2 regions of the Roseibium sp. RKSG952 genome follow, and region 2 is predicted to be linked to the other one. Evidence: riboswitches for the same ligand, from Rfam matches in the RefSeq annotation. Region 2 holds a riboswitch; the other holds the start of a gene.
What was found. A riboswitch is a leader RNA that binds a small molecule or an ion and turns the genes downstream of it on or off. The one in region 2 is predicted to bind cobalamin.

Region 1 (2,550 bases), on a different contig from region 2:
GCGACTTCTACCACAGGCAGCGGGCGAGGGGCCTCGGCTGCGATGATCTCTTTGGCCTTGGCAACACCCTCGGGACCGGCCAGATCGGGCTTGGTCAGCAGGATGATATCGGCGCAGGAGATCTGGTCCTCAAACACCTCGGACAGGGGCGTTTCATGGTCGATCGAGTCGTCAGCCAAGCGCTGTGCATCCACGGCTTCGACATTCGGAGCAAAGCGACCGGCGGCCACGGCCTCGGCATCGGCCAGAGCGATCACGCCGTCAACGGTGATCTTGGAACGGATATCCGGCCAGTCGAATGCCTTCAGCAGCGGCTTGGGCAGCGCGAGTCCGGAGGTTTCAATCAGGATGTGATCGGGACGCGGTTCCAGCGCCATCAGCGCTTCGATAGTTGGGATGAAATCATCGGCCACGGTGCAGCAGATGCAGCCATTTGCCAGTTCCATGATGTTTTCCGCCGGGCAATCGGGAATGGCGCAGGATTTCAGGATGTCGCCATCGACGCCAACGTCACCGAATTCATTGACAACAACGGCCAGACGTTTGCCCTGCGGGTTCTGCATCAGGTGCTTGACCAGTGTGGTTTTGCCCGAGCCCAGAAAGCCGGTGATTACAGTAACGGGAAGTTTTTCGAGGTTGCTCATTTCAGGGCTCCAATCGGGGGAATGCGGGCCGCACAGTTTTTGCGGAAATGTTCAGGGCGCTCGCGCCATTTCACAAGGCCGTCTTCGGTGGCGAGATATTTGGTGACGCCTTCGACGATGGTCTCGACGTGGTCGGTTTCGTTGAGGTTCTCATACACAAAGGTCCAGCGGGATGGTCCGCCACGCAGTACGATCGAACACCCCTGATCGCAGTTCGAAAGGCATTCAACGGCCTTAAGATCAATGCCATCTGGCAGCTCGGCCTCGGTCAGCGCTTTATGCAATAATGTGCCGGGGCGCTGGTCATCTTCCTCGATAGGAAGGCCACGCCGACAGGTGGTGCAGACCAGCAGTTCAACTGGTGTCGTCTCGGTCACGTCTCTCATCCCCCCTTCACGGTTTTCGGGGGACGGGGTATGCGCGGGCCTTGGCCCGACACCGGAACACCCCGTCCGGTCTGGTCTTCGGGCGTTGGCAGGTCTCCCGGCTTGCGGATGTCAGAGGTATCCTCTGGCAGGTGTCCTGCCTTCCCGGCCTGCAGGCCAGTGGCTTTGGGCACCTTCTCCGGTCACGGTCGCGGGGGCGGCTGCATTTGACGGCATTCCATACCGCTGATGCATTCCCTTTTCATCTGCTTGCACAGACACCAACGAAAGGGACATGCGGCAAGCAAAGGGGCGTTGTCAAGCGAATGGAGGCGCTCTCAGATCACCGAGATGGAAAAGCGACTTGCAGTGGTCAGTCAGCGGCATCCGCTTTGATCCGTTCTTGCAACCAGGTCTCAAAGAGGCGGGCAGAGGCCGTCGGGCGGGTCGCGCCGTCTGAGCGGATCAGGTAATGGGACTGAGCAAAGGGAATCGGTGGTCCGGCGATCTGCAGGGGCGCACCCTGCGCAATCGCATTCCGGGCAAAGCGTTCAAGGATTGTGGCGTAGCCTGCTCCCGCCATCACAAGTTGCAACGCGGTGACCGTGGTATCTGCCGAATATTGCGACTGAAGTTCGGGCTGGTGAATGCCATGCGCTTCAAAGTATCGCGCCCAGTTGTCTTCATACCCAAGGATATGGATCAGAGGACTTTCACGGAACTCTGCCTTGCTTGGCGCTGTGGTGCCGGATCTGCAAACCGGAACAAGGAATTCATCCGAAAGTTTCTCTGCCCTGAGCCCCGGCCAGTCGCCATAGCCCAGACGAATATCGATATCCACATCGCTGGAACCCATGGTGTCATTCCAGATGTGAGTCACCAATCGCACAGGGATGTCGGGATGTTGGCTGGCGAATTCAGGTAGTTCGGCAGCCAGCCAATAAGTCATGGTTGAAATTGCCGCGCGAATGGTCAGCGTCTGCTGAGACGCTGGGCCAAACAAACTGTTGGTCGAAAGGGTTATGTCAGACAGAGCGCGCCGAACGGTCAAAGCATAGGATTGGCCAAGCTCGGTCAATTCCAGTCGTCTTGCCTGCCGAGTGAAAAGAGGTTGGCCCAACTCGGCTTCCAATGAACGGATATGCAGGGATACTGCGGTTTGTGTCAGACCCAGCTCTTGCGCGGTTGCAGTGAAATTCAGATGCCGAGCGGCAGCTTCGAAACTACGCAGCCAAGAGGGGTTTGGTAGACGATCCATTTATCACCAAAAATTTTTGCCCATAAGCTCGATTATTATTCGTTTCATTTGCAGGTTATCAAGGAGGATACTCCGCGTGAAAACGGTTCGGGCATAGCCCATAGGGAGGATTCGCAATGAAGGTTGGATTTATCGGTCTGGGGAATGTGGGGGGTAAGCTCTCGGGTTCGTTGCTGCGCAACGGGGTTGATTTGACAGTTCATGATCTGAACCCGGATCTGGTTGCTGAATTTGTTGCGCAGGGTGCCAAGGCTGCTGAAGGTCCGACGCAACTGATGCGGGA
Region 2 (18,474 bases):
ATGATAAAGTTGGCATTCAAGTCATTTCGAGAGCAGCTTCAATTCTGCGTGTTTTGAAGGAAAGCCAATCTGGGATGAGCTTGGGGAAAATTGCCGAACGCGTTGGCCTGCCCCGCTCTACGGTACAAAGAATCACAAGCGCCCTCGCGGAAGAGAAGTTTGTTATTGCCGACGCGAATGGCGGTGGGTTACGGCTTGGCCCTGAATTGAGCGTCCTCGCAGGTGCGGCTCACTACAACATTGTCGAACACTGCCGGCTTCTGTTGACAGAGCTGACGCAAAAGACCGGAGAGACGACAGACCTCGCGGTTATGCGTGGCATCGGTATGGTTTTTTTGGATCAGGTTCCCGGTGTTTATCGTTTGACGACGGTCTCGCAAGTTGGAGAAGTTTTTCCATTGACCACCACGGCGAATGGTAAAGCGTGCCTCGCGCAGCTCGATAAAGAGGATGCGATCAAGCTGATTCGAAATGAATGGGACCGGAATGGTGTACAGAGGAACTTGGATGAGTTCTTGTCCGAGCTGGACATGACCCGAGAAAACGGCCTCGCTTATGATTTGGACGAACATTCTGCCGGAGTGTCGGCAATAGGGTTCTCTTTCGTCGATTGGGTCGGGGATCTGCACGCGATCTCGATACCGGTACCAACGACGCGGTTCTCAAGGCAAAAAGACAAAATCGAACAAGCGCTGCTAGAGACAGCCGCCAATATACATCAAACATTTCAATAAGACTGGTGCTAAGGCGAGCTCGACAGTGTTCCAAGAAATGCAACTAAGTCTGCAATCTCCTGCTCAGACAAATTGAGTTCGGCAAGTACGGCTTCACCATCGGCGTGCAACCTTTCCGTATCGATCTCGCTGTAGTGCCTGATGACGGCATCCAAATCGACCAGACTGCCGTCATGCATGTAAGGCGCGGTTTCGGCCACTCCACGCAGGCTGGGCGTACGAAAGGTTCCAAAATCAGAATGGCTTCTGCGCACGCTGCGAACCGCCCAAGCGCCTTGCTTATCTGGATCATCGTTCCATACGCCGTCCAAGGTGTACGGGCTGGATAGTAAAAAATTCAGCCCACGGAATCGCCCTTCGTCGACTTCGGTTTCGTTCAAAAAATAGGGCACGCCGGCGTCGTGGAACTCGTTGTTAGAAAATCTCGGACCGTTGTGGCAAAACACACAATTCCCGCGCCCTAGAAAGAGCTGTAAACCTCGCTGGGCGGCTTCGGGATAGTTCGACGCTGCCGCCAGATCACGTTGTTCCAGGGCATCACGAAAGTCGTCAAACTGTGTCCGGTCGGTAGTTAATGTCTCCAGATAGGCCGATATGGTTTTGGCAGTATTGACCAGCACAAGTTCTGGTTCTTGGTTCTGGATGCCACCGAAAATAGCTTCAAAATCATCAATATAGGCACTCTCAAAAATGGCCGATTTTAAACTCTCTTTACTGTGCGCCATCTCTTGTTCTTGGATGATCGGATGCAAACTGGCTGCCCAAAGGTTGTCGCTCTTGCCGCCCCATCCATACCAGCGGAGACCGGCCAGATTTCTCAGTGATGGAGTATTCCGATCTAACAGGACACGACCAAGCGCCCGGGCCTCGGACGTGGTAAATGCCTGCCCAGGATCGTGACAGCTCGCGCAGGCAAATGCTCCGTCGACGGACAACACCGGATCATTGAACAATGCCTCTCCGAGCGCGATCGCTCTGACATCGTTTGAAACCCTGTTGCTTGGATCCGAGGAGACGGATGGTGGCCATGGCCCGAAGGACAGCGTTTGTTGAATTTCGTCTTCAGTCAACAGGACTTCTGCGTGCACTGAACCCGTCAGGACTATTAGCGCAGCTGTCAGCAACACCTTCATTTCAACTCAACTTCGGACGTGTACGATACCGGTTCCCCACCGAAGCCAACATCAACTTGCAGCTCCCATAAACCCGGCATGTGAAACAACATGTCATCGACACGGAACAACCCGTCGCCTAACTCTGTGACCTTAGGGACGTAGTTCATCCCGTGTTGGTGAGCAGGCATGGTTGCATCGACACGAAGCGTGTCGATGGCAATTTCATCGCAGACTGAAATCAGAATGGAAAATGGTTGGGCCAAAGGGACTTCATCCACGACCATATGCACTTCGGGTGCGTCTAGAACTTCGGAACTCAATCGCTGCCCTGTCGCTTCACAAGCAACAGCCATGCCGGAAGATATTAGAAACAAGGCAACCCAGCGGATCATTCTGATGCCAGCATACGTTCCGCATTGGCATACGCAATGTTGTCCGCGATCTGGTCCGGAAGCAAATCCAGCCATTCGCGCGAAAAATCAGCATGAGGGCCTACGTAATACCAACGTTCCGGTGCGAACGTATCTGTTCCGACCATGAACCGATCAGGATGGGCTTCGAACGCAGCTTTCCAATTCGGGTCGATACTGCCTCGTGAGACCATGTCCGAACGAAATGCCAGATCGGCCCAAAGCCTAGGATAGGTATCTAGAGCATCGACAACACTAGCTGGGTCGTCAAAGCCAGAATGGGCCCACAAAACCCGCGCCTCTGGCCAGGTTTCGAAAATCAAGTCGACGGCCTCGCGATCACCGTGGTGGTGCAGGATTAGGTTCTTCTCCTTTGCAAGTGCGATCATGCGTTGGATAACCGGCGTTTCGATGTCGTCTCCATAGGCGTGGAATTCACCGATGGCTTGGTATTCGTTCTTGGACAGATTTGCTTCCAAATAGTCGATTACAGTTTCATCGTGCATCCAGGTGTTGATCTCACCGCGGCGACGGTAAGGGCGCAGTGCCGGAACAACGATATCTGGTGCTGCGGCCAACAATAGTTGAGTGCCATTGTCATCCGAGCTGGAGACCAGGGCTTTACGAACTCCCGCATCCCGAAGGATTTTGGCCACCTGTTCAGGAGGAACCAGTTTGACGGCATCGTGGCTGTAATGAATATGCGCGTCAAAGATCGGGCGCTCTTCTGCGATAGCAGTACTGCAAAACAGCACGGCACCTAAAATGAAGATATGTTTCAGCACCTCAAGCCTCCTCAATATCGTTCAACCTCTGGCAAGCCTCACGTCAAAATTCACGTGCAAGAAAGGCTCGGTGATCTTACCGGAAAGTTCCATGCCATCCGGAAATTCTGAAACTGGCCGTTCAACATAGGTCATCACCAGATCGTCCCGAACACCAAACACCGTATCCTGATCCAGATAGGGGTCATCATCCGGGAAAATTTCGGTCACCAGAGATCGGTACCCCGGAGCCTTGACGATAAAATGGAGGTGTGAGGGCCTCCAAGGATGGCGGCCGCAAGCGCGCAGTATGTCGCCAACTGGCCCGTCGGACGGCACCGTGTACTCCACCGGCTTCACGGTCGTGAACGCGTAACGCCCGTCGGCGCCAACCGTCATTAAGCCGTGAAAAGAGTATGTGTCCTGCTCTTCATCCTGACTTGCATACATTCCATTTGGCGCAGTTTGCCAGATGTCGAGCTCTGCTCCGGCAATGGGATTGCCTTCAGCGTCTCGGATTACGCCTTCGGCGAGCAACACCGGCCCACCATAGTGGCGCTTCATATCCCCACCGACTGGCAGCGCGGGCGCGCCGGACACGTGAAAAGGACCAAGCACAGATGAACTTGTTGCTTCCGGACTGGAATGTAGCATGTCCACCAATGAGGACAGGCCCAACACGTCCGAGGCCAACACGAACTCATGCCTGTCCTCGGATTCCACGGCGGCACATCCCTCCAGAAGCGCAATCCCGGAGCGCCACTCGTCATGCGTTAGGTTGGTTTCCCGCGCGAAGTCGTGGAGGTGTTTGACCAGGGAGCCCATGATTTCACGTGTCCGTGGATCGGTGTCTTTGGAAAGATAACCCATGAACACGTCAGTGATATTGTCTTTGGTGACAGAGCGCATCTTGGCCTCCTTAAATCAGGGCAAGGCTGAGGATCGGGAACTCGATCAGAATAAACAGGACGATCAGCATCACGAACGCAAAGGGAAGTGCGCCCATGAACACATCCTTGAGCGATATTCGGTCATCGTTGATCGTCGATTTGATGACGAAACAGGATATACCTAGCGGCGGGGTCAAAAGTCCGATTTCGGCGCCGACCACGGTGATGATCCCGAACCAGATCAGCGACATGTCCAGGGCTTCGGCCATGGGCAAGAACAACGGGACGACGATCAGGATGATCGATGCAGTATCCAGCAAAGTCCCTAGAAAAAGCATCAACAAAACGTAAAGCAACATTATCGACCAGAAGGACGCCGAGTTCCCTGCAAGCAGGTCCTGCAACTGATTGGGCAGCCCGGCCAGTCCCAGCATGCGGCTGTAAATTGAAGCTGCTGTAATCAGGAACAAGATCGCGGCTGTAATGTGACCGGTTTCCAGCAACGCGTCCCAGAACGCTCTTGGTGTCATGGACTTGCGTACGACTGCGATCACGAGCGCAACCAGTGCCCCGGCGGCACCCGCCTCGACAGCGGTTAGCCATCCTGTGTAAATGCCACCGAGCACTACCGTGATAATGAACAATGTGGGCAAGGTCTTGGATGCGATCTCGCGTCCGGACATCCATTCGGTGTCGTCGACGACCCGGCCGCCCACAAATGCAGGTGTGAAGCGGCCCATCAACCAGATCGCGCCCACATAAGCTATCGCCAGCATGATACCGGGTATTACTCCCGCCAGAAACATGTCCCCTACGGACTGTTCGGCGACAAAGGAATAGATGATCAGCATCGCCGAGGGTGGAATAATCATCCCCAAAACCGACGACCCGGCCACAACCCCAACCGCAAAACGTGGATTATATGCCTGCGCCATCATCTGCGGGACCGAGACCTTGGTGAACACGGATGCGGACGCAATGGACGACCCGGTAACGGCCGCAAACACGGCATTTGCTCCGACGGTCGCCATTCCGATACCGCCTTTGACCTTGCGAAATCGCATGGTCATGACCTCGTAAATATCCCTGCCTAGTCCCGCTTTTGAAACGATGAGCCCCATAAAGGTAAACAGAGGGATTGTCGCGAAACTGTATTCCATCGCGCTGTCGCCCACCGCAACCTTCAGCAGGTTGAGCGCAAGCGTGAAGTTGTCCCGCATCAGCCAGATCGACACGAAGGAGACCACGCCTAAAGCAATCGGAATGTAGACGCCCGCGTAAATCAGAAAGACGATGGCAACGACCGAGATCAGGCCAATCTCAATCGGCGTCATTCTGCGGCCTCGTCATGCTCTGGGGTGCGAATAAGTTGCGGGCGGTCCTGCGCCGTGACGACCTTGAGCAGGAAGATCACGCAGGCAAGCGCAGTACCGCACGCGATGACCAGTTTGACCGGCCACCATGGCAGTGTGAAAAGACCCGGAACTCCGAAGTAGTCCTGCGTTTCCCACATATGCAGGAATTCCGGGAAGGTCACATAGGCAATTAGGCCCATGAAGATGGCCGAAATCGCGTTGATAATCCGCCTCAGATTCGCGGTCAGACCGGGGCGTCGATGGTGCAGCAAGTTCAGAAACCCGTCCGAGCGTGTCAACCGATCCACTCTTACAACGTCTGCCAATTGCAGAAAGACGATCATCACGACCGAGAATTGCACCATCTCATATGTTCCGCGCAGCGGAGCCGAAAAAAGACCGCGCGCAATCACGTCAATGTTCAGAATGACCACCAATGCAAGGACGACAAGTGTTCCCAATGCGTTGGCGGCGATTGCGAGCGAATTGGCGACCCGCGACAAGCCAGCAACTGCGGTCTTCAGCATAAATGGCCCCTTTCGTGGATCGCCGGCCGGTTATTCAGCCGTCCAGTCACGCACACCGGTGAAACCGGCATCTTGAAGCTTACCGAGATAGGCAGCCAGCATTTCTGTTCCCTGCTCACCGTTGTCGTTCAGCGTCGCAGCCCATTCCTGTGCGACATTCGGCATGGCGTTTGCCCAGGCGGCACGGTCTTCGTCTGAAACTTCGACGATGGTTCCACCCGCTTCAACGTATGCGTCCCGCGAAGCAGCAGCCCGGTCCATTGCGATACCTGCGACGTGGTCCCGGTAATCAATGGCGACGGCCTTCAACACGTCTTTGACTTCGTCCGGCAGGCCTGCCCAGTAGTCGGCATTGACGGTGATGGTCTTGGAATTCACGGCCCCCAGATCAGCCTTGAGCATGTATGGGGCCACTTCCGCGATCTTGAACGTCTTTGCAGCTTCGGGCCAAAGCATGCCGCAATCGACGAGGCCGGTTTGAAGCATATTATAAAAATCGGTCAGGCCTCCGCGCACGCCTGCCGCATCCTTTATACCTTCAAGGTAACGCAAGTTAAGACCTGCACCGGCGATCTTACGACCTTCAAGATCGGTAACCGAAGAGACCGGCTCTGTGCAGAAAATCTGATACGTGTCGAGAACAACGCCAGTCGCCAGATAGACTTGGTTCTGAGCCGCAAACTCATTCTGCATCGCAGGATACTCGCGTGCAATTTCATCCACAGCCTTGGCCACAGCGCGGGAATCCGACGCCACGAAGGGTGTCGAACCCGAAATGCCCTGACTGGGCAGTTTCGAGGAATGGAAGATGGTTGTGACGATACCAATGTCGCCAAGGCCAAGCTGAATCCCTTCCAGAACGCCTTTCGGCTTAACGATTGAACCGCCGTAGTTCTCTTGCCAGTTCATCTTATAGTTGCCGGAATCACCCAGCCGTTTGTCTACTTCTGGAATGAAGAAGTTGGTGAATTCTTTCACCCACAACGCGCGGTCGGGATAGCCATCAATTACGACGGCAGAGATGGTCTCTTCTGCCGCGAGGGGCATCGCCATGACGCCTGCCAGAGCAGCGCCCGCTAGGCTGCGTTTGGTCCAGTTTTTCATTTCTCTCCTCCCAGAAAGTTGGATCTTTTTTATTTTTTAGCTTTGACCCAGTTGACGGTCAGGTCCGTGCCTGCCGCTTCAAACAGTTTTGCGATGGCGCAATATTTAGCTGTCTCCTCGCCCACGCGTGTCAGCTCCTCCTGACTGGCGTGCGTCTCACAATTCACGGTGAGTTCGATTTCCGGAAACGGAACATCGATCTCCTCTTCCATCAGCACACCACGCCGGTCCAACCTGCATTTCGCGTCGATTGTCACACTGCCGAGGTCAACTCCCAACCGATGTGCGTTCTTGTGCCCGATGACATTCGTACAGGCGATCAGGGCTGCCATTGCGGTTTCGGTCGGAGACGGACCAAGATTTGTCCCGCCGCGTTCGACGGGTTCATCGACAACAACATCAAGATCGCGAATTGGTATCTCAGTCCGCGCATGAGTCGGGCACTGAGCTGTCGTGCGGTACGTCACGACAGGTTTTACTTTCATAGCCACAGCGTCACCTCCTCATGCATAAGAGCAAACCTTTTCGAATGGGAAGCGCGGCAGCTTGTGAAACAATCCTGTTTCATCTGCGTAACCCAGATTGCACAAGAAGTTCGACTTGAGCGTCGTTCCTGCAAAGAATTCCTCGTCGACAATTTTGTTCGAAAAGCCTGACATCGCACCGACATCCAACCCGACCGCTCGGGCGGCGATCATGAAGTAAGCGCCCTGAAGTGTTCCATTGCGAAACGCTGTATCGGCTACATATTCGGGATTGCCTTCAAATAATGGCCGTCGGTCTTCGTGCGGGAAAAGAAAAGGCAATTCCTTCCAGAAGTCCATGTCATAGGCAATGATCGCCGTGACCGGAGCATCCATCATCTTTGGTACATTCTTCGGCTTTAAAGACTTTGCAAGCCGCTCTTTCCCTTCAGGACTTTTCACGAAAACGAAGCGTGCGGGCAACGTATTCATGCTGGTCGCGCCGTTGATCGTGATGTCGTAGATCTCTTCAAGTATGTCGTCAGAAACAGGCTTGTTGGTCCACGCGTAGTGCGATCTGGATTCGCGCAGGATCAAGGCGATCGCGTCATCCGACAAGCGTGGAATGCGCTCGCGCAGATCGCGGTGATCTTGCTGCGCCTTGGCGCGAAGTGCCTCCAGCTCTGCTCCGGTTGGTGCGCTCATGCTGCGGCCACCTTGGACTTGGCGTCTTTTTCGTCAATGATTGGGCTGGCGCAAATTCCAATGCCTTCAATCTCGACCTCAACGGTTTCGCCGGGCTTCAACCAACGGGGATTGGGCTTTTTGGCGTGCCCGACACCAGGCGGTGTTCCCAGAGCAATAAGGTCTCCGGGCTCAAGAGTGGTGTACTCTGAAATCGTCGCTAGGACCTGACGAACGCCCCATATCATGTTGGCAGTGTTCGAGCTTTGAAGGATTTCATCGCCCACACGGCTTTCGATCTTCAGACCTGACGCTCCTTCGGGCAGTTCGTCTGGCGTTACAGTGAATGGACCGATCGCACCTGTGTCATCAAAGTTTTTGCCGGGCGTCCATTGAACGGTTTTGCGCTGATAATCTCGCAGTGACCCGTCATTGAACACGGTGTAGCCAAAAACATAGTCCAACGCAGCCTCTTCCGAGATACGGCGGCCGCGTTTTCCAACGATCAGCATAAGTTCGGCTTCGTAGTCGAGCTTCTCGGAACAGGCAGGCCGCACCATAGGTTGCCCTGCCGCCATGATCGAGTTCTTCCCGCGCATGAACAGCGTCGGATATTCCGGGATGTCATACCCGCCTTCCTTGATGTGGTCCGTGTAGTTCAACCCCATGCAAATGATCGTTCCAGGAGCGGCAACGGGCAATGCCGGAGTGATGGAAGACACGGGCACAGTGTCTGCGGCGTCAATTTTGCTGGCAAGTGAGTCGGCCAGTTCGGGCTTGGCTATCAAACCCATCAAATCCGAACCGACAGCAGGGTCCAAAGCCGTTAGATTCACTGCGTTTTCGCCGTTTACAGCAAAAACCGCTGTGCCTTCCGAAGTCTCTCCCACCAGGTATTTCATTTTCACCATCCATCTCAGTTCGCTTGATTTTTGCCGACTATTTTGCATTATGTCAAATAATATCGATATTTTTGGAGAGTGCCGATGGTCGCCTGGTCAGACTATAAATCAGAAGCAAAAAACCGTGGCGCACTTGCTTTGGAGCTTTACGTTGCACACAGCACACCGGCCAAAACCCCGGAAGATGTAAAGGCTTCGCTTCCAGATCACTTAGCGTATCAGGCGCGGCTTGAGCGTTCGGGGCAGCTGGCTTTTGCCGGACCTATGTCGGATGAAACCGGGGAACATATGCAAGGCATGGGCTTGATCATCTATCGCGCCGACAATCTTGAAGCCGCCCGAAAGCTGGCCGAGGACGACCCCATGCACAAAAGCGGAGCGCGCAGCTTTGTACTTCGACGTTGGATGATCAACGAAGGCTCGCTGAACGTTTCAATTGGCCTATCGACTGGAACGAGTGCCCTCAGCTAAGAGCACCCAAGAGTTTGCGCTGGTTAAAAGGAACAGCCGGATATGGATCCCATGCTTGATACAGAGGGCAAAGAAACATCAGCCACTCATGGTGCGTATCGTAGGCTGCGCGAGATGATCCTGACCGGCGAGCTACCTCCTGGACAAAAGCTCAAGATCGAGCAGCTTCGCGGGTTACTGGATACCGGCGCAAGCCCGGTTCGCGAAGCACTTAGCCTTTTGACTTCGGACATGTTGGTCGAGCGGATTGATCAGCGCGGATTTCGGGCAGCGCCAGTCAGCAAGTGTAACTTCGAAGAAATCCTGCTGTTGCGATGCAACCTTGAGGAAACTGCGCTTCGCGCCTCCATCGCCAATGCGGATGCGGCCTGGGAAGATCGGCTTGTCCTGCGTCACCACCATATGAAAAAAGCTGGCCAGAACGAGGCGCACGATTTTGAAGATGCCCACAAGGCCTTTCATATGGCCTTGTTAGCCAATTCAAAACTGCCGCTACTGCTAAGGTATTGTTCGCAGCTTTACGACCTGAACATTCGCTACCGCTATCTGGCGGCCGGCGGTTCGAGCTACAAAAAGCGAGACATCGCCGCCGAACACCAGCAAATCCTGGACGCGGCATTAAATCACGACGCAGATAGCGCAACTCAGCACTTGATCGATCACTATCGTAGAACAGGTGAGTATCTGAGTAGTCAGATGAATTCTTAATGTGCGACGAAGTTGGTTTCTGAGCGATCTGTTGAACCAATTGTTTGACCGCCCTAGCCACAGGCCTGGACTAGACGACAAACGACCAATTGAAGAGCTTTGCGAAGAGCTATGTGCGGCCGAAGGTGAAGTATCGGGCTTCCTGCTCGCTTCCACGGTTCTTGGTGGATACCAGACCTTGAGCGACCCGGTGAAACTAGATTTTTTAGCTATTTGATTACTCAACGCCCGTAGATGCCTTCATTGGCAGTTTGACGTCCATTGGGTGTATGTCGACGTTGCAACGAACTGCAAAAAATCTCTGAAGGGGTGTAATGTGAAGCGCTCTTTGATTGAGTGCATCCCTAATCTGCAGATCAAATGATCCATCGTTTCACCCCGTCAGATAGCCGACAATACTCCTGCATGCAGAGAACGTCGATTTCGATGCCAATATGGACATTGACGAGCGGCTATGCGCACCTTGAAACATGTCGCTCACGGAAGACCTGGACCTAATATTAGAAACTGCCCTGCCAACCGATCTCAGCTTTCGGCAGATCGAAAGGGCCGTGATAGACAACTGCATTAGCGAAACCCGGCGATACGCTTCGGAGGGCTCTATCGAAGCTTTTCTGATGTCCGCGATGCGCCTATTGGCGCTTCCCCAAAATGGACACACACGGCTGATCCCGAATGATGCGATCTCGGTGCTACCGCTGCGGTTCGTGAGTGTGGGGCGTTCAGTTCAAGTTATTGGGGCGCCACCAGGGATAACTGCACCGCGAGGAAAACTGATCGCAGTCAATGGTGCAACTTTGAGCCAAATCGAAGCCATTGCAGAGAAATTTTTGGCGGGAACGTGCCAAAGGAAACGGGTTATCGGACCGATACTTCTGGCTTGGCCCTACGCTCTGACACGTTTGGGTTTTTCGTCAAACAGCGGCACGACCGAGTATCGTGTGCAGGGCGAAAATGGGCAGATTACCAACCTGAAAGTGGAAAATGGAAATACTGTCCCTGGATCGATGCTCTACCCAAGAAACGAACACGGCAAGGCTGATCCTGCCTGGGAGCCCCAAACCTTTGTGGAGTTTAAGGACTGGCAAGATCTCGGGTTATCAATAGCATTGCCAAGTTTCTTTGATCCGAGCGAAAGCGCGCTGCCTAAAGCCATCTCAGATGCAGCGGATCACGTGCGCGCCTGCTCGGACAAAACCCTATTAATTGACGTTCGCGGAAACACCGGTGGCGATTTTCTTCTAACGATGCCCTTAATCGACGCAATCTCGCAAAGCGCAAGTAAGCAGATTGTTGTGCTTGTCGATAAATTCACGTTTTCCGCAGCGATCGTGTTTGTCGCCATCCTCAAACATCGTTTGGGAAACAGGCTCAAACTCATTGGGGAGGAAATGGGCGACGGGTTGACGTTCTTTGCCGAGGGCGGGTTGCTTGATTTGCCGATGAGTGGAGCGGTCGTTCGATACTCATCAGCCTTTCACGACTGGAAGAACGGAACGTCTGACGAAACCACACCAGCCGATATCGCGCAACAAATCGTACCCGCAGGAGAACTGAATTTGGACCGGAAATGGGTCGCAAGGCCTGCAGTTGAGGATGCACATGGCGCGTTCTACCAACGAATTCTCAAAGGCATGAATGGTTAGGTGTAGAGAAGATCTACAATAATGTCGGTGTATCGAATGCTGCGCGGGGTACGAACCACAATAGTGCGCATTCTATCGGCTTCCATCAGTTCAGTTTTGCGAGATGCTGTTGCAAATTCAGTGTTGGCTTGACTGAGGTCGAGCCTATTTCAGGAGCCGTCGCAAACCAGCGTTAGCTTGATATCTTTCCACAAAAGCTTGACGTGTCAGCGCAATAAATCTGAACCGCAGATTGCCAGATTGGTCTCACACACAGCGTATCAACCACGCTCAACTGAAGGGGACCAAGAAATGAAGAAGACACTGATTACATCCGTCGTCGCGCTCACCATTGCTCTGAGTGCTGGAATGTCCATGGCCGGTCCGCTGCGTGACCACAGCCAACGCAGTTTTACGGGGGAAGCTCTCAAAACCGCTGCAAAAAGAAACAGCAAATACAAGAAGGCAGATATGTACTATGAAGCCTTTACATCATCCACATCGTCTGGCGCGAACTGGAGCTCGGAACTGCCTTATGTTGTAGTCATTCCGGTTGAGGACAATGGCAACTACACTTGGATTTTTGGCAAGACGACGGGTTCCGACCTGTCTGATCAGCTGATCTGGATGAACTACCGGTAGCCGAGTGTTGATCCAGGCAGATCAGCCCTAAAAAAGCGACGTGTCGCTATATAACTCCGGGCCCCGGTCTTTCACTCCGGGGCTCGGCTGCGCTTGTCAACGTCAACCTATTCTGGTTCGAGGGGGGCGTAACCTCATCTACCCGACAGCGACCGTCCCACTGCGAAAAATGCGAGCGGGCGCTAGATTGATGCCATTTCTCAAAGCCCTGACGTGCCAGCGCAATCAATCTGAGCCGCAGATTGCCAGATTGATTGCACACACAGCCTACCAAACAGGTTTAGCGTAAAGGCACTGAGAGATGAAAAACGTCATGATCACATCCGCTATGACACTCGCCATTGTCATGAGTGCCGGAATGTCTATGGCCGGTCCGTCACGCGACAGCCTAAGCGGGTTTGCACAGGGTATTCGTCCATCAGAGAACAGCATCAAGGTGTTCCGCACTGCGACGCAAAGCAACGGTTCCAAAGCCCTCACCGTCGGCCAGGCGCTGCCTGAGTTGTCGACGACCGCAGGACCAACGTTCTGGGTTGAAACCAATGGTGAACGCGACAGCTATGATGTCGGTGCAGGAGAGATGAATACGAACAGCGGCAGCCTTCGTTATGGTGCGAATTTGCCTTTGGCTGAGGTCGCAGGCGGACAGGTGTTCGGCGGGCTGGAATTTGGCATCGGTAGCCTGTCATCGGACGTTGGATCCAACTTTGCCAACGCCGATATCTCGGCCGACGCTTACGATGCAACGCTTAGCGCGCTTTGGGTAGCGGATAGTCAGTTCTATGTCGAAGGGCAGCTTCGCTATGGGTATTTCGACGGCGAGATACGTCCCAACGGCGGGGCAGCCATGGATGCCGACGGCAGTGGGTATGAGATATCTGTTGAAGTGGGTAAGCCCTTCAAGCTGCAGAACGAATGGACGCTCATCTCGCAAGTGCAGGTCATGTACAGCGATATCGACATGGACGATGTCCCTGATCGGATCGAGGGTGGTCGGATCGGATCCCTGGTGGAAGGCGACACATTAACAGCCCGGGTCGGACTGCGCGCTGAACGTGCCATAGCAAACAACTCAATGCTCTACGGTCAAATCGATTTCTACCATACGTTCGACAACACGACTTCGGTGGTATTTGGGCAAAATACAGTATTCACCGAGCGCGGTCAGGACACAGCGGTCCTGACCTTAGGCAGCAATGTCCCTCTGTCGGATCGCTCGCAGTTCTATGCTGAGATCACCGGTGAAAGCGGATTGGGGAGCAGCTCGGATGACTACAGCTTCGGCTGGAACATCGGCTTTGAGGTCCAGTTCTAAAGCGAAATGGTGTTCAGGCGTCAGCTTGATGTCTTTTCTCAAAACCTTGACGTGTCAGCGCAATAAATCCGGGCCGCAGATTGCCAGATTGGTTTCACACACAGCGTATCAAGCACGCTCAATCAAAAGGGACCAAGAAAATGAGAAAGACTCTGATTACATCCGTCACCGCATTCGCCATTATTCTGAGTGCTGGAATGTCCATGGCTGGCCCGTTGCGCGACCACAGTCAACGCGGGCTTGCACAGGATGTTCGTTCGTCAGTTTCGCAAACATTTGACGTTGCTGGCACAACTGCCAACAACAACCAAACAGACAAAATGTCTGCTTCTGTCCCCGGTTCTGTGTTTATGTGTTCTCGCGGCGGACCCAACAAAGCTTTCGGCTCTGACCATCGCTGTTCATTCGACTTGTATCCGAACATTCCTGGGCACTGATCAATCATCGAACCCGTGTGAAAAATTTGTGTTGATCCAAACGCTCTTAACCGAAAGGGACCAAAATATGAAAAAGGCACTGATTAATTCCGTCACTGCGTTCGCCGCTATTCTGAGTGCTGGAATGTGCATGGCTGGCCCGTTGCGTGACCACGGCCAACGCAGCAATGCACATGATGTTCGCTCAGCAGTTTCACAAACCCGCACGCACGCTGATACAAAACCCAAATACCCCCAAACCATCAAAAAACCTGCCCGCGGTTACGGTTCGACCTCAGAAAACTCGATTGATGAAGATTGCGTTGATGCATGCACTGATGCCTTGTCATAAGCACACAGAAGTCTTTCCGGCGGATGCTTGAAGTTGCGTTTCATCGACAAGCATCCGCGCAAAACTCGTATAACTTGGTGATGTTGGTAATACCTGAGATCATTTCGCGATCATCTTGGCAGGCATACAGGGACTGTCCGGCTCACAGTTTTGTTGGATTTATAGATCTTGAGATCACCTTAAGCCGTTCGAACACTACCTGATGAGGTACCTGTCCAAACTCGAAGCCAACACATCGAAACCGCAGCTGGTGTCAGCCATACTGCGGTTTCGATAGTGACACGAACCACCTAAACCTCGACTTCAACCTTGCCTATAGCGTTCGAACAGCAGGCCAGAATATAGCCCGCCTCGATGTCGTCTTCCGATATTCCGCCATTGTGGACCATGTGAACCTCGCCAGAGGTTTTCTTGACCTTGCAAGTTCCGCACACGCCGAAAGTACATCCCGACGGAATGTTCAAACCAACCGAGCGCGCGGCGGCGAGGACCGTATCGGTTTCGGCTACTTTGGCAGTCACACCCGAGGTCGCGAACAGGATCTCGGCATTGCTGTCATCGTCGAGGACAACGTCATCCAACTCAGGTAGATCCGCCTCAGTTTCTACCGGCGCGCCAAAGCTCTCCTGATGGTAGTTGTCCATATCAAAGCCAAGACCAGCCAGAGCTTCCCGCACCGCCTGCATGAAGGGCTCAGGGCCACAACAATAGACCTCGCGCTCAAGGTAATCAGGCGCCATCAGACCCAGCATCAACTGGTTGAATTGACCCTGATATCCCGTCCACGGACGGTAGCGATCCGGCTCCTCCACAACAAATTTCAGATCCAAACCATCAGTACGGCTGGCCATCTGCTCTAACCGCTGCCGAAAGATGATCTCGGACGGACGTTTGGCGCAATTGATGAAAACGACATCCAGATCACGACCTTCATCCCACATACAGGTGGTCATCGACATCATCGGGGTGATGCCGGAGCCAGCCGAGATAAGCAGGTACTTTCCTGCCTGGCTTTGGGCGTTGGTAAACAGACCCCCAGGCCCAATGGCCTTGAGGCGCATACCGGGTTGAAGGTTGTCCAGCATCCAGCGCGTTCCGATACTGTCGGCTTGCGCTTTGGCAGTGATGGTTATCGACCGTGGCCGCGACGGCGATGATGAGATCGTATAGGTGCGATGCACGACACCTCCGGGTTGACCCGGAGCTGGGATTTCGAGCGTCAGGAACTGACCTGGGTGATAGGCGAACTGCGCACCAGACGGGGCACGGAATGAAAAACTGGCGGTGTTCGGCATCTCGGGCACGACAGAGACGCATTCCAGCATTTCGCCATCCTGCCAGATGGCCGAAGAGAGCGTGTTCAGATCTTTCATCAGCCTTACTCCGCCGCCATTGTGTCCGGCGCCAGGCGAGCCGACAACGTGCTGCAATACCAATCCACGAACTGCAGCACGCCGGATTCCTGAATAGGTGAATACGGACCAGGTACATAGGCCGGGCTGTTGATACCCTGCTGGTTATCCTCGACCACCTGGCGATCTTCGTCATTCGTGGCGACCCAGACTTCGGTCAGACGTTTCACGTCGTAGTCTACGCCTTCAACCGCGTCCTTGTTGACCAACCATTTGGTAGTGACCTCAGTCTCTGTCGGGCTGATCGGAGTGACTCGGAAAACAAGCGAGTGATCGGCAAGGAAGTGGTTCCACGTGGTCGGATAGTGGAACTTCAAAAGCGATCCCGCATCGGCAAAGGGCGACCGACCCAACCAGCGGCGCACGGCAGACTTTCCGTCCATCGTATAGCTCTCAGCGCCTTCTTTCAGCGGCATACGCGCCAGACGGTATTGACCGTCTTCATTCAGGTAGAACTGCGATGGCATGCCCGCAGCCTGACACCGGTCGAAATGGGTCTGCATGTAGGCTGGTGTCTCACCACCTTCGATCCCTGTAACGCCCGGATCGTCAGGAAAAGTCCGGCACAGAGCAGGATGGTTGCCGCCACAGTGATAGCACTCGCGGTTGTTTTCCCAGACCAGCTTCCAGTTGCCGTTCTCGATGATTGAGCTTTCAAAGGCGACCTTGGCATTCCCGAGATCGTGCGGCTCAAGATAGGGGCGCGCGATATTAGCGAACGTATCGAAATCCGGGGCGTCATCCGCCAAACAGATATATACTAACCCGGCGAGCTCGCGGCAGTGAACTGTCTTCAATCCATGCTGTTTGGGATCGAAGTCCGGCCCCATGTCACGGGCCCATAGCAATGAGCCGTCAAGTTCGTAGGTCCACTGATGATACGGGCAAACCAGCTTCGGCGCATTGCCTTTTGCTGCCTTGCAGATGATCGAACCGCGATGACGGCACGTGTTGTGAAACGCTCGTATCTGGTTATCGGAGCCGCGCACAATAATCACTCGGTAGGCGCCTACATTGTACGTAACGTAGTCGCCCGATTTCACCAACTCACACGCGGGAATGGCAAACAGCCAGTCGCGATAATGGATGGTTTCAAGGTCGGTCTGAAAAATCTCGGGATCGGTATAAAACGCCTGTTCCAGAGCATAACCCGGGTTTCGACGCGCCAACAGGCTTTGGATATTGTTCACTTCTGGCTCTCCTGCCGCGCCCCGCGGCATTGCTTGGGCAGATGACAAGGAGGAACCGTCCGGAGGCGTGCGAGGATCACGTCCGAAACCCGTGCCCCCACCGCCACCCGCGGTTTGACATATCTGAGAGGCTGGTTTCCGGACTTGAAAGGGACTTGCGCCCGGTTGCGACACCTTCCCGGGATCCTCGTCCCAGTGGTTGATTGTCGAACCTGACCTTCCTTACCGTTGCGGGGGCAGTGCCGGACTTACACCGGCTTCCCAATTCTCCGCTGCCTGAGAATCAAACAGCGGCACCTCACGAATACCAAGTTATTTCAGCCGCTTTTAACCGCTGAAATACTTGCGACATTCGCGGACGCAAAACAGACATCGGATTCCTCGCACGCAAATCAATACGTTCTATTGTTCTCCTACATCCAATCCTCAAATGGTTTGGCCCAGACCGATCAGTTCCGACAAATGCCTCTAATGAGCCCAAGCTGCGCCTTAGATTTTCTCTCAGTGCGGCGGGTAGATCTACTGGCAGTTGGTTATTGCAAGTTGCTGGACTTTTCTGCCGACTAGCCGGCAGGTACAAAACTGTGCTCGACTGCGGTTTCCCGTCGGAACACGGAAGGGAAACTACCGAGGATCAACAACCCAACAAGTGAGCAAGTTTTACTCGGTCAACTTTGGAATTGTGGCGTTTGTCCATTGGTATTTTTCTCACGTGGATCACTTTGGCAATACCCAGTTCCTGCGCCAGACTACTCCAGTTTGATAGCTGACCCGCGTCACCTTCAATGCATAAAGCGGGGCTTTCTTCGAAGTTCATAAGCGCACTGTTTGTCACGCCCGGCCATTGCCGGGCTGCAATTTCGATTGCGAAAGGAAAGGTGCGACCAGTCGGGGTTCTTACATCGCTCCCCAGTCTACCCAGCAACCACAAACGGCCCCGTTCATCCAAGTGACCCACATCGCCAGTTCGATGCCATATCGTGGTGCCGTCTTTGATTTTGTTTGCCTTGGAGTGCGTGGGATCAAGATAGCCATCATTTACATGATCGCCCGTGACCTGAACTTCATCGTTTCGAATTCGGAGTTTGATTTGCGAAACCGGAAACCCGACAAGAAGCCCCTTGCCTGCGGCCATTTCACGTTGGTCAACTTCGGAGATGTCACGCACATCAAGATGCGCAATCGGTTCAGCTTCGGTTGACCCATAGACGCAGACCACGTCCAGACCGGAATTGGAGAGCAGCCTCTCAACCAGGTCAGGAAACACCGGGCCGCCGCCGGTGAAAACCGTGTGCAGTTGGCCGGTATCTTTACACTGCGCAAGTTTTTCGCACAAAGACGGTGGGATCAGAAGCCGTGTAACTTGCTGCTTCGATATCCAGCCCGCTAACTGC

Region 1: linked by a shared signal. The riboswitch ahead of E1297_RS48280 (DUF1636 family protein) and the one ahead of E1297_RS45425 (aromatic ring-hydroxylating dioxygenase subunit alpha) in region 2 are both predicted to bind cobalamin.

The regions. Positions count from the first base shown of each region.
Region 1 covers NZ_SMMF01000963.1:430,218-432,767, reverse strand. The annotation lists gene cobW (cobalamin biosynthesis protein CobW) at 1-644, opposite strand, end outside; gene E1297_RS48280 (DUF1636 family protein) at 641-1,021, opposite strand; cobalamin riboswitch at 1,100-1,310, opposite strand; gene E1297_RS48275 (LysR substrate-binding domain-containing protein) at 1,383-2,267, opposite strand; gene E1297_RS48270 (NAD(P)-dependent oxidoreductase) at 2,384-2,550, shown strand, end outside.
Region 2 covers NZ_SMMF01000962.1:281,168-299,641, reverse strand. The annotation lists gene E1297_RS45515 (IclR family transcriptional regulator) at 1-734, shown strand, start outside; gene E1297_RS45510 (cytochrome-c peroxidase) at 743-1,804, opposite strand; gene E1297_RS45505 (FixH family protein) at 1,864-2,241, opposite strand; gene E1297_RS45500 (amidohydrolase family protein) at 2,238-3,044, opposite strand; gene E1297_RS45495 (dioxygenase) at 3,066-3,932, opposite strand; gene E1297_RS45490 (TRAP transporter large permease) at 3,943-5,247, opposite strand; gene E1297_RS45485 (TRAP transporter small permease subunit) at 5,244-5,795, opposite strand; gene E1297_RS45480 (C4-dicarboxylate TRAP transporter substrate-binding protein) at 5,826-6,899, opposite strand; gene E1297_RS45475 (OsmC family protein) at 6,929-7,384, opposite strand; gene E1297_RS45470 (malonic semialdehyde reductase) at 7,403-8,068, opposite strand; gene E1297_RS45465 (fumarylacetoacetate hydrolase family protein) at 8,065-8,949, opposite strand; gene E1297_RS45460 (YciI family protein) at 9,034-9,420, shown strand; gene E1297_RS45455 (GntR family transcriptional regulator) at 9,463-10,128, shown strand; gene E1297_RS45450 (peptidase S41) at 10,599-11,774, shown strand; gene E1297_RS45445 (hypothetical protein) at 12,066-12,395, shown strand; gene E1297_RS45440 (autotransporter domain-containing protein) at 12,709-13,710, shown strand; gene E1297_RS45435 (hypothetical protein) at 14,215-14,478, shown strand; gene E1297_RS45430 (hybrid-cluster NAD(P)-dependent oxidoreductase) at 14,769-15,851, opposite strand; gene E1297_RS45425 (aromatic ring-hydroxylating dioxygenase subunit alpha) at 15,857-17,110, opposite strand; cobalamin riboswitch at 17,192-17,396, opposite strand; gene E1297_RS45420 (AMP-binding protein) at 17,715-18,474, opposite strand, start outside.